DNA from 4 places in the Escherichia sp. B1147 genome. Region 1 is predicted to be linked to each of the others. Evidence: predicted binding sites of a transcription regulator. Region 1 holds the regulator's gene; each other region holds the start of a gene.
The links. Region 1 encodes PhoB, which activates phosphate uptake and scavenging genes when phosphate is short. Its sites were predicted from a motif close to CTGTCATAAAACTGNCNNAT; they were not measured.
Positions count from the first base shown of each region.

Region 1 (3,185 bases):
ATCATTAACCAGTATAAAACGCTATTTCAGCGAAAAAGTTATGGCTAATCATGCGAACAAAAAATCACCAGGCATTGTAAAATTCAGCGCCCATTTTTTGACTGCAAAGAAAAAAAGCCAGCGTCAGCTGGCTTATGGCAATAAAAAATGACAAAGGCGGATTAATCGTTGTTTTTGGCAATTAAACGTTCCGGCAGAACAAAACTGAAACGCGTGCCTTTGCCCACCGTACTTTCAATATTGAGCCTGCTTTCGTGATGATTTACCGCATGCTTCACGATCGCTAACCCCAACCCGCTACCGCCGGTTTGTCGGGAGCGCGCTTTGTCTACACGATAAAAACGCTCGGTCAGGCGCGGAATATGCTCTGGTGCGATGCCCGGTCCATTATCTTCAACGCTAAATTCAGCACCGTGCGGCACTCGCTGCCAGCGCACCGTGATATGTGTGCCTTCCGGCGTATGATTCACTGCGTTATAGACCAGATTCGAAATCGCACTGCGTAGCTGGTCTTCATTGCCAGACACTTTGAGGTCGTTATCTATTTCAAAGGTAAATGTCTGTTTTTTATGGCTAAGAGTCTGAGCCTCACGCTCAACGACGCGCAGCATCATCGGCACATCAACCTTCTCATTAAGCAACTGCGTCGGTGCGGCTTCGATTTTCGACAGTGTCAGCAATTGCTTCACCAGCCCTTCCATCCGCTGGGTCTGCTCACGCATGGTGTGCAACGCTTTTTCGCGTACCGCGCCTTCCAGCGGCTGCTCATGCATCATCTCCAGGTAACCCTGTAACACCGTCAATGGCGTGCGTAACTCATGGCTTACGTTGGCAAAAAAGTTGCGCCGCGCCCCTTCCAGTTGATGCATTTGCGTGACGTCACGCGCCACCATCAACAGCTGTTTATGGGTATAAGGCATGACGCGAATTTCCAGATGCCGCCCGGTGTTGAGCACCAGATTGAGCGGGCGAGAAAAATCACGCGTTTTCAGATATTGCGTAAACTCCGGGTAACGCAGCAGGTTAAGGATGTTCTGCCCGTTATCTTCTGGCCAGCGCAGACCAAGAACTTGTTGCGCCAGACCATTACACCAGAAAATACCCCCCTCTTCCGTGGTCAGTACCACTGCATCGGGCAGTGACTCCGCCCCGCTACGAAAGCGTTTAATCAGATTGCCCAGTTCGCGGCGGCGTTTTTTATTACGCAGCTGCATCTGGTGTAAGCCATACAGCAGCGGTTCCCAGCTACCACGCCCCGGTGGCGGGGTCATACTGCGATCCACCCATAGCCACCATGAAAGGCGCAATAAATTCCAGAAATGCCAGATAAGCAGTCCTGTTACCGATGCCAGCAAAAACCAGGGCAGGTAACCAAAAAAAGCACCCAGGATGAAAGCCGGGATGCAGCAAAGTAGCAGCTCCAGCACCAGCCTTTTCCACGACAGCCGTTCCAGCACGTAAGATACTCCAGTTATGAAATTATAAGCCCTGCTCTGCGTCCGAAGAGCAAGGCGTTAAAAGCGGGTTGAAAAACGATATCCTGTACCGCGCACCGTCTGCACCATGCGGTCATGCCCGCCGGGTTCCAGTGCTTTACGCAAGCGGCGAATGTGAACATCGACCGTGCGGTCCTCCACATACACATTGGTTCCCCAGACGTGATTTAACAGCTGCTCGCGGCTGTACACGCGCTCGGGATGCGTCATAAAAAAGTGCAGCAGTTTAAATTCAGTCGGCCCCATCTCCAGTGGTTCTTCGCCCGCCATCACCCGGTGAGATGTCGGGTCCAGACTTAGCCCCTGCATCTCAATCACCTCTTCCACCGCCATAGGCGATATACGGCGCATCACCGCTTTAATCCGCGCCACCAGTTCCTTCGGGGAAAACGGCTTGGTGATATAGTCATCGGCGCCGGTTTCAAGGCCGCGCACGCGATCTTCTTCTTCCCCTCTGGCGGTCAACATCACTACCGGAATATCCCGGGTCATCGACTCACGCTTGAGATGTTTGATGAACTGGATACCGGAGCCTCCGGGTAACATCCAGTCGAGGAGAATTAAATCCGGCCAGGGTTCATTAAGTTGATTCACAGCACTGTCATAATCTTCCGCTTCGACCGGCTGAAAGCCATTTTGCTCGAGCACGAAGCAGACCATTTCGCGAATTGGAGCTTCATCTTCTACGACCAGAATACGTCTCGCCATGATTTGCCCTGTTGTAATAAATAGATTGCGATCGTTAATGCGACGTCATTATGCGTCAGATTTATGACAGATTTATGAAAAGCACGTCGCACATCCCTTCAGGTTATTGATTTCCGTGGCGCAGAAAAAAGCAAATAACATATCTGTTTGGGTATAATCGCGCCCATGCTTTTTCGCCAGGGAATCGTTATGCGCATCCTTCACACCTCAGACTGGCATCTCGGCCAGAACTTCTACAGTAAAAGCCGCGAAGCCGAACATCAGGCTTTTCTTGACTGGCTGCTGGAGACAGCACAAACCCATCAGGTGGATGCGATTATTGTTGCCGGTGATGTTTTCGATACCGGCTCGCCGCCCAGTTACGCCCGTACTTTATATAACCGTTTTGTTGTCAATTTACAGCAAACTGGCTGTCATCTGGTGGTACTGGCGGGAAACCATGACTCGGTAGCCACGCTAAATGAATCGCGCGATATCATGGCGTTCCTCAATACTACCGTGGTCGCCAGCGCCGGACATGCCCCACAAATTTTGCCTCGTCGCGACGGGACGCCGGGCGCGGTGCTATGCCCCGTTCCTTTTTTACGCCCGCGTGACATTATTACCAGCCAGGCGGGGCTTAACGGCATTGAAAAACAACAGCATTTGCTGACAGCGATCACCGACTATTACCAACAAAACTATGCAGATGCCTGCAAACTGCGCGGCGATCAGCCTCTGCCCATCATCGCCACGGGGCATTTAACGACCGTTGGCGCCAGTAAAAGTGACGCTGTGCGTGACATTTATATTGGCACGCTGGACGCTTTCCCGGCACAAAACTTTCCGCCAGCCGACTACATCGCGCTCGGACATATTCACCGCGCACAGATTATTGGCGGCATGGAACATGTACGCTATTGCGGCTCTCCTATCCCACTGAGTTTTGATGAATGTGGCAAAAGTAAATATGTCCATCTGGTGACATTTTCAAACGGCAAA
Region 1 is NZ_LFHY01000006.1:69,290-72,474, reverse strand. Features, by position in the region: gene phoR (phosphate regulon sensor histidine kinase PhoR) at 162-1,457, opposite strand; gene phoB (phosphate response regulator transcription factor PhoB) at 1,515-2,204, opposite strand; gene sbcD (exonuclease subunit SbcD) at 2,394-3,185, shown strand, end outside.

Region 2 (3,185 bases), on a different contig from region 1:
GGCGACCTGATGCAACGTCTGCAAAAAATGATGCCTGCCCATATCAAACCTGCCTTCAAAACGGGTGAAGAACTTTTGGCGTGGCAGAAAGAACAAGGGGCGCTCCGCGCCGCCGCTCTTGAGCGCGAGAATCGGGCGATGAAAATGCAGCGTACCTTTAACCGCTCCGGCATTCGTCCACTGCATCAAAACTGCTCCTTTGAGAACTATCGCGTTGAGTGCGAAGGGCAGATGAATGCGTTGAGCAAAGCGCGCCAGTATGTCGAAGAGTTTGACGGTAACATCGCCAGCTTCATCTTTTCTGGCAAGCCGGGAACCGGCAAAAACCATCTGGCGGCGGCAATCTGCAACGAACTGCTGCTACGCGGCAAATCGGTATTGATAATTACCGTGGCCGATATTATGTCGGCGATGAAAGATACCTTCAGAAATAGCGGTACCAGCGAAGAGCAACTGCTTAACGATCTGAGCAACGTTGATCTGCTGGTGATCGATGAGATCGGCGTGCAGACCGAATCGAAATACGAAAAAGTGATCATCAACCAGATCGTCGATCGCCGCTCTTCTTCCAAACGCCCAACCGGGATGCTGACCAACAGCAATATGGAAGAGATGACCAAGTTACTGGGCGAGCGCGTCATGGATCGTATGCGCCTGGGTAACAGTCTGTGGGTTATTTTTAATTGGGACAGTTATCGTAGCCGGGTAACGGGCAAAGAGTATTAATCCTCCTTTCCGGCGTTATACTGCGACACAATTTCACCTTGAGTAATGATGATGAAAACTGTTAAACACCTGCTGTGCTGTGCCATTGCCGCCAGCGAGTTAAGCACTCAAAATAGCACCTCACAGGGAGGCGGTTGGTCGCTCTCTTCATTAACTAATCTGCTTAGTAGCGGCAACCAGGCGTTAAGCGCAGACAACATGAACAATGCCGCAGGCATTCTGTAATACTGCGCGAAGCAAAAGCTGGCTTCAGTTACCGATGCGGAAAACATCAAAAATCAGGTCCTGGAAAAGCTGGGCCTGAACAACGAAGAGCAGAAAGAAGATACCAACTATCTGGATGGCATTCAGGGTTTGCTAAAAACCAAAGATGGTCAGCAGCTTAATCTGGATAACATCGGTACGACTCCTCTGGCAGAAAAGGTAAAAACCAAAGCCTGCGATCTGGTGTTAAAGCAAGGTCTGAACTTTATTTCCTGATCCGCATAACGCCGCGTTTTAGCTGTTAACAAGCTAACGCGGCCCCTCCCCGCTCTTTTCCCTGTTTCTGGGCGTCTTTCCCTCTGGTATACGGGAAGCTTTCTTGCGCAAAAAAGTCTGTTTATAAACTAATTCCTAACAACATCGCATTTTTTTGACACTAGAATTGCAGCAATATGGCAGCCCCATTACATTGTGTTTCTCAAAAAATCTTAAACATCGGCTAAACAGCCTGGTTTAGTGAGGATCGCCCGTTGTCAGAACTATTCTCTTTCGCCCTGTTTCTCGCCTCTGTGCTGATATACGCATGGAAAGCGGGACGTAACACCTGGTGGTTTGCCGCCACGTTAACGGTGCTGGGGCTATTTGTCGTTTTAAACATTACCCTGTTTGCCAGTGACTATTTTACTGGCGACGGCATTAACGACGCGGTGCTTTATACCTTAACTAACAGCCTGACCGGTGCTGGCGTCAGTAAATATATCCTGCCGGGAGTTGGGATCGTGCTGGCGCTGGCAGTAGTTTTCGGCGCGCTGGGCTGGATCCTACGCCGACGCCGTCATCATCCTCACCATTTTGGCTACAGCCTGCTGGCGCTCTTACTGGCGCTGGGTTCTGTAGACGCCAGCCCGGCGTTTCGCCAGATAACGGAGCTGGTAAAATCCCAGTCACGCGACGGCGATCCTGACTTTGCGGCTTATTATAAAGAACCGTCGAAAACCATCCCTGAGCCAAAACTTAACCTGGTTTATATCTACGGAGAAAGCCTCGAACGCACCTATTTTGACAACAATGCTTTCCCGGATCTCACTCCCGAACTGGGCGCGCTGAAAAATGAAGGGCTGGATTTCAGCCACACGCAGCAGCTGCCGGGAACGGATTACACTATCGCGGGCATGGTGGCTTCTCAATGCGGCATTCCGCTTTTTGCTCCATTCGAAGGCAACGCCTCTGCCTCGGTTTCCAGCTTCTTCCCGCAGAACATTTGTCTTGGCGATATCCTGAAAAACTCAGGTTATCAGAACTATTTTGTGCAAGGGGCTAACCTGCGTTTTGCGGGTAAAGATGTGTTCCTGAAATCACACGGCTTTGACCATTTGTATGGTGCAGAAGAGCTGAAAAGCGTGGTGGCGGACCCGCATTATCGTAACGACTGGGGATTCTACGACGATACCGTGCTGGATGAAGCCTGGAAAAAGTTTGAAGAGCTTTCCCGCTCTGGTCAGCGATTCTCACTGTTTACTCTGACGGTTGATACCCATCACCCGGATGGTTTTATCTCTCGTACCTGTAACCGTAAAAAGTATGACTTTGATGGTAAACCGAACCAGTCATTCAGCGCGGTAAGTTGCAGCCAGGAGAACATCGCCGCGTTTATCGACAAAATCAAAAACTCCCCGTGGTTTAAGGACACCGTTATTGTGGTTTCTTCTGACCACCTGGCGATGAACAACACGGCGTGGAAATACCTTAATAAACAGGATCGTAACAACCTGTTTTTCGTCATCCGTGGCGACAAGCCACAGCAAGAGACGCTGGCGGTGAAACGCAACACCATGGATAACGGCGCGACGGTGCTGGATATTCTGGGCGGCGATAACTTTATTGGCCTTGGGCGTAGTAGCCTCTCTGGTCAATCAATGTCGGAAGTGTTCCTCAACATTAAAGAGAAAGTGCTGGCGTGGAAGCCCGATATCATTCGTCTGTGGAAATTCCCCACCGAGATGAAAGAGTTCACCATCGATCAGAATAAAAACATGATCGCCTTCTCGGGTACCCATTTCCGTCTGCCACTGCTGTTACGCGTGTCAGATAAACGCGTAGAACCACTGCCAGAAAGCGAATATTCTGCACCACTTCGTTTCCAGTTGGCCGATTTCGCTCCGCGCGACAATTTCGTCTGGGTTGATCGCTGCTACAAGATGGCGCAGCTATGGGCGCCGGAGCTGGCACTCTCCACTGACTGGTGTGTTTCCCAG
Region 2 is NZ_LFHY01000019.1:90,486-93,670, reverse strand. Features, by position in the region: gene dnaC (DNA replication protein DnaC) at 1-726, shown strand, start outside; partial or broken gene A9180_RS19840 (DUF2501 domain-containing protein) at 775-1,206, shown strand; gene opgB (phosphatidylglycerol--membrane-oligosaccharide glycerophosphotransferase) at 1,461-3,185, shown strand, end outside.
Region 2: a site for PhoB is predicted at 1,348-1,367, ahead of opgB (phosphatidylglycerol--membrane-oligosaccharide glycerophosphotransferase). Genes of this name have one in related genera too.

Region 3 (3,185 bases), on a different contig from region 1:
TGCACGACCAATGGTCTGGATCAGCGAACGTTCTGAACGCAGGAAGCCTTCTTTGTCGGCATCGAGGATCGCCACCAGCGAGACTTCCGGCATATCCAGACCTTCGCGCAGTAAGTTGATGCCAACCAACACATCGAACTCGCCCAGACGCAAGTCGCGGATGATTTCCATACGCTCGACGGTGTCGATATCCGAGTGAAGATAACGCACGCGTTCACCGTGTTCTTCCAGATATTCGGTGAGATCTTCCGCCATCCGCTTAGTCAACGTCGTGACCAGTACGCGTTCGTTAATTGCCGCCCGCAGGCGAATTTCTGAAAGAAGATCATCAACCTGGGTCGCTACCGGGCGCACTTCGATAATCGGGTCCAGCAGTCCTGTTGGACGCACCACCTGATCCACCACGTCGCCACCGGATTTCTCCAGCTCGTAATTACCGGGGGTCGCAGAAACATAGATGGTTTGCGGTGCTAATGCCTCGAACTCTTCGAACTTCAGCGGACGGTTATCCAGCGCCGAGGGCAGGCGGAAACCGTACTCTACCAGCGTCTCTTTACGCGCCCGATCGCCTCGATACATGCCGCCAATTTGCGGAATAGTCACGTGGGATTCATCGACCACCAACAGACCATCGGCGGGTAGATAATCAAACAGCGTCGGCGGTGGCTCACCGGGTCCACGACCGGAAAGAAAGCGCGAATAGTTTTCAATGCCTGAGCAATAACCCAGCTCGTTCATCATCTCCAGATCAAACTGGGTACGCTGAGTCAGGCGTTGTTCTTCCAGCAGCTTGTTATTTGCCAGCAGCACTTTGCGCCGATCGGCCAGCTCTTCTTTGATCTCTTCCATTGCCTGCACAATACGCTCACGCGGGGTAACGTAGTGTGTTTTCGGATAGATGGTAAAGCGGGGAATGGTTGAGATAATCTGCCCTGTTAACGGGTCGAAAAGCGACAGCCTCTCTACCTCTTCGTCGAACAATTCAACACGTAGCGCAACGTCGTCGGACTCCGCCGGAAAAATATCAATCACTTCTCCGCGAACACGGAAAGTCCCGCGCTGGAACGCCTGGTCGTTGCGGGTGTATTGCAGTTCCGCCAGACGCCGCAGAATCGCGCGCTGATCGATAATCATGCCGACCGTCAGATGCAGCATCATCTTAAGATATAAGTCAGGGTCGCCCAGACCGTAGATGGCTGAAACAGAGGCGACCACCACCACATCGCGGCGCTCCAGCAAAGCTTTAGTCGCTGAAAGCCGCATCTGTTCAATATGTTCGTTTACCGAGGCATCTTTTTCAATGAAGGTGTCAGAACTCGGCACATAGGCTTCCGGCTGATAGTAGTCATAGTAAGAGACGAAGTATTCCACCGCATTTTCCGGGAAAAATTCTTTCATCTCGCCGTACAACTGGGCCGCCAGCGTTTTGTTGGGCGCCAGCACCATCGTCGGGCGCTGAAGGTCAGCGATGACGTTAGCGATGGTAAATGTTTTCCCGGAGCCCGTTACGCCAAGTAGAGTCTGGTGAGCCAGGCCATCTTCAAGTCCCTCTTCGAGGCGTCGAATTGCCTCAGGCTGATCGCCAGAAGGTTTGAAAGCGGAATTCAGTTTGAACGGTTTACTCATAAGTCGCTACCTGAAGGAGTGGGCGGGCAGGTATGTAATTTTACTCGTCGTGCTTAATAATGCCAACAAATTATACTGGATAAAAAAACAGTTTCACGCCACATTATTTCTGTTACATCGTCAACGAAGGTGTCAATCATGAGCATAATTTGCTCAGTGACGAGATAAAACTCCAGGCTTGCGGGGTTATCCCCAAAGCAACGGCTTTTTTAACAATTGTCAAGATGACTGATGACGGATTTATGGCAAGAGATGTCACTTTCATGACTGCCATTGCTTTTATTTAATTAATTGAAAAATAACAAATATTTTCTCAAGCCTTCTTTCGCGTCAATTCGCGTGCAAGCCGCGTATTCTCTCGCTTGCATCGCGTTTTCTAACTCTAATGCACATGGTTATCCACAGGAATAGTGGATAACTGCCTGCAGCCCGTATGCCCTGCCGCCTGGGCAATTCCCACACTAACCGCATATTGTGGGCGTAAATATTTTTTCTCGATTCTTTTAAAATTTAATTGGTTAAATTGCAGGCAACAGACGACGCGATCTCGCTCGCACTTTAACCAAATATATTGCTACAACAATGCGGTGAGATTGAGGTACTTTCCGGTTAGCGCGTTTTCAGGGGGTTCATCAAGCCACGGGATCTCCCCAAGCAGCGGTGCGGAAATCATCCGCTTGAGCGTGGCCATATATTCAGCATGACGTTTGCCCGGTGGAGTGACATCGTTCGCTACCCACCCTGCAAGGGTAAGTCCGACTTGCTGTACAGCCTGTGCGGTCAGCATCGCGTGATTAATACAACCGAGTTTCACGCCCACAACCAGTATCACTGGCAGTTGTTCTTGCGTTACCCAATCCGCAAAAGTGAAAGAATCAGAAAGCGGCGTAAACCAGCCTCCTGCACCTTCCACTAACACCCAGTCAGCCTGTTGTTCAAGTGCGCGTAATCCGGCGCTCATTACTGATGACTCAATCGGCCTGCCCTCTTGCGCGCTGATGATATGCGGCGAGGTGGGTTCTGCGAAGGTGTAAGGATTTACCGTGGCGTAATCCAGTTGCAGGCTACTGTTGCGTTGCAACGCCAGTGCGTCGCTATTGCGTAATCCTTCTGCCGTTATTTCACTGCCGGAGGCAACAGGTTTGTAACCTACCGTCCGGTAGCCTGCCGCCTTCGCGGCCTGTAAAAGCGCACAACTGGCGACGGTTTTCCCCACTTCGGTGTCTGTTCCGGTAACAAAATAGCGTTTACTCACGAGCAATCACTCCCAAAAAAAGATGATAAGTCAGAGGATATCGCCCCTGTTTTTGCGGCCAGGCCAGTTGCAGTTGCTGTAGCTGTGAACGCGTTAATATTCGCGGGTCGCGCCCTTCGTGAAGATGCGTTGCGCCAATGCCTTTCAGGGAACGCATGGCACTGAGCGCATCATCAAAGCACAGCGTGACAGGTTGCATATTGTGTTGATAACGAAAACCTTTCAGCGCCTGTTCAATGTCAGCGGGCGGTAAAAAGTGATTGGCATGCGGGCGTTCGTCTACCGCTTGCCACGCCTGATGTAA
Region 3 is NZ_LFHY01000018.1:8,779-11,963, reverse strand. Features, by position in the region: gene uvrB (excinuclease ABC subunit UvrB) at 1-1,626, opposite strand, end outside; gene bioD (dethiobiotin synthase) at 2,201-2,881, opposite strand; gene bioC (malonyl-ACP O-methyltransferase BioC) at 2,874-3,185, opposite strand, start outside.
Region 3: a site for PhoB is predicted at 1,877-1,896, ahead of uvrB (excinuclease ABC subunit UvrB). Genes of this name have one in related genera too.

Region 4 (3,185 bases), on a different contig from region 1:
TAGCACTGGTATGGACAGGATTATTACTCAGCGGATATGGCGTTCTGATTGGAAGCAAGGAAAATGCTGCCGGGTTAGGGCTGCAATGCACGTATCTCACCGCGCGAAGCACAAGCACGGTGCAATATCTGCATACTAAAAGTGGATTTTTTGGGATTACAGATTGCCCGCTGCTACGTAAAAGCAATATCGTCGTCGATAATGGTTGATAGATAACGGTATGAATATCCACATCAAAACCACTGGATATAAAGTACTTTCATCTTCTGATCGAACGATATATCACCATTAACATTATTTAATCCACATTAAATGAAGAACCTGCCTGGATTTTATGCAGACAGGTTCTTATTCTAATCAGAATGGATAGTCGTGATATCCCATTTGTGCGGATATTTTGCGTGCTGCCGTATGCAACATCGCCACGTACTCCTGCAAACGTTCTTCAGAAAAACGCAGCGTCGGGAAGGAAATACTCAAGCCGGCAATCACCACACCAAAGCGGTCAAACACCGGAACAGCGATGCAGCGCAGTCCTTCTTCCTGTTCTTCATTATCTTCGCCGTATCCCTGCTCGCGAACCTGATCTAACACAGGTAATAACGCCTCTGTGCTGGTGATGGTCCGATCGGTACTGCGTTTATATTCCACGCCTTCAAGGATTTGCTTCACGTCATCGCGATCGCGCCAGGCCAACAGCACTTTGCCAATCGCAGTGCTGTACAGAGGATTACGACGACCAATCCGTGAATACATGCGCAAATTGTACATAGAGTCAATTTTGTGGATGTAAACGATGCTGTCTTCATCCAGTGCGCCAAGATGAATGGTTTCTTTGGTCAAACGGGAGATCTCACGCATCTGGATATCTGCACTGCGAATAAGATCGACGTTTTGTAACGCGCGAGCGCCAAGCTCAAATAATTTCAGGGTCAGAGAGTATTTCTCCGACTCCCCTTCCTGCGCAACATAGCCCAGGGTTTTCATGGTCTGTAAAAAGCGATAAACGGTGCTTTTTGACATCATGACGCGCTGTGACAGCTCGGTTATCCCTATTTCACGCTCTTCGCCCAGCGCCTGCAAAATGCCAAAAACTTTCAGTACAGAAGATACAGAATCAGGCTGTTTATCCAGATCTGCGTTAGCCATTTATCACCTCATTGCGAGTGTTTTATAAAAATCAGAACTGTTTTTTATTATAATTTCGCGCCTGGGTGGTCGCAATCCATCTTTTGCCGGTTAGTTACAATTCTGCGACATTCACCGTGAATATCAGTGCTAAAATCATAACCCTATTGATTATTGCCAAAAGATATAAAATTCCTATGCCAAAAGTTCAGGCCGATGGCCTGCCGTTGCCTCAGCGGTACGGCGCAATTTTAACCATTGTTATTGGTATTTCGATGGCGGTTCTTGACGGCGCTATTGCTAATGTCGCCTTGCCAACCATTGCAACCGATCTCCACGCCACACCAGCCAGTTCTATCTGGGTAGTAAACGCCTACCAAATCGCGATTGTTATCTCCTTACTCTCGTTCTCTTTTTTGGGCGATATGTTTGGCTATCGACGTATTTATAAATGCGGCCTGGTGGTTTTTCTGCTGTCATCATTGTTTTGCGCCCTTTCCGATTCACTGCAAATGCTCACCCTGGCGCGTGTAATACAAGGATTCGGCGGCGCGGCGTTAATGAGCGTCAATACTGCACTTATCCGCTTAATCTACCCACAACGTTTTCTGGGACGGGGGATGGGAATTAACTCATTTATTGTCGCCGTCTCCTCCGCTGCCGGGCCGACGATCGCCGCCGCAATACTATCTATCGCGTCCTGGAAGTGGTTATTTTTAATTAACGTACCGTTGGGCATTATCGCCCTTCTCCTGGCGATGCGTTTTCTGCCGCCAAATGGATCTCGCGCCAGTAAGCCGCGGTTTGACCTGCCCAGCGCCGTGATGAATGCGCTGACATTCGGCCTGCTTATTACCGCGTTGAGTGGTTTTGCTCAGGGGCAATCGCTGAAGCTGATCGGCGCTGAACTGGCGGTAATGATTATTGTTGGTATTTTCTTTATTCGCCGACAGCTTTCACTTCCCGTACCGCTGCTACCGGTAGATTTACTGCGTATTCCGCTGTTTACGCTATCAATTTGTACCTCCATTTGCTCTTTCTGCGCGCAAATGCTGGCGATGGTTTCCCTGCCCTTTTATCTGCAAACTGTGCTGAGTCGTAGTGAAGTTGAGACAGGTTTGCTTCTGACCCCGTGGCCGTTGGCAACGATGGTAATGGCTCCGCTGGCAGGTTATTTGATAGAGCGCGTCCATGCTGGATTGCTTGGTGCTTTAGGGCTGTTCATCATGGCGGCAGGACTTTTTTCACTGGTCCTGTTGCCAGCTTCACCTGCCGATATCAATATCATCTGGCCGATGATCTTATGCGGTGCAGGCTTTGGGTTATTCCAGTCACCTAATAATCACACCATTATTACCTCAGCCCCGCGTGAGCGTAGCGGAGGTGCCAGTGGAATGTTGGGGACAGCGCGTCTACTTGGTCAGAGTAGCGGTGCGGCGCTGGTGGCGTTGATGTTGAATCAGTTTGGTGATAATGGTACGCACGTCTCGCTGACGGCTGCGGCTATTCTGGCAGTGATCGCCGCCTGTGTCAGTGGTTTACGCATTACCCAACCGCGCGCGCAAAGCTAAAAAAAAGCGCGTCAACCAGGACGCGCTTTTTTAAAATGTACTGCAAGTTACTTCAGGTATTCACCCGTACGCAGGGCTTCAATACGTTTATCCAGCGGCGGGTGAGTCATGAACAACTCACTCAGCGATTTGGACTTACCATTGATACAAAAGGCCATCATGCTGGTTGCTTCCTGCGGCTCATAGCTGGTTTTCAGGCGCTGCAGCGCGGCAATCATTTTCTCACGACCAACCAGTTTGGCTGAACCTGCATCGGCATGGAATTCACGGTGACGCGAGAACCACATGGTGATAATGCTCGCCAGAATACCAAATACCAACTCCAGCACCGTCGCAACCGCAAAGTAGATCAGCGGGTTGCCGTTGCTCTCTTCACCCTCATCACGGTTACCGCCCATAAAGCCTGCGGCAAGCTGCGCCAGAATACGTGAAATAAAGATAACGAAGGTGTTCACCACGCCCTGAATCAGCGTCATGGTCACCATG
Region 4 is NZ_LFHY01000013.1:171,958-175,142, forward strand. Features, by position in the region: gene A9180_RS13650 (YobH family protein) at 1-209, shown strand, start outside; gene kdgR (DNA-binding transcriptional regulator KdgR) at 358-1,149, opposite strand; gene A9180_RS13660 (MFS transporter) at 1,326-2,699, shown strand; gene htpX (protease HtpX) at 2,747-3,185, opposite strand, start outside.
Region 4: a site for PhoB is predicted at 1,161-1,180, ahead of kdgR (DNA-binding transcriptional regulator KdgR). Genes of this name have one in related genera too.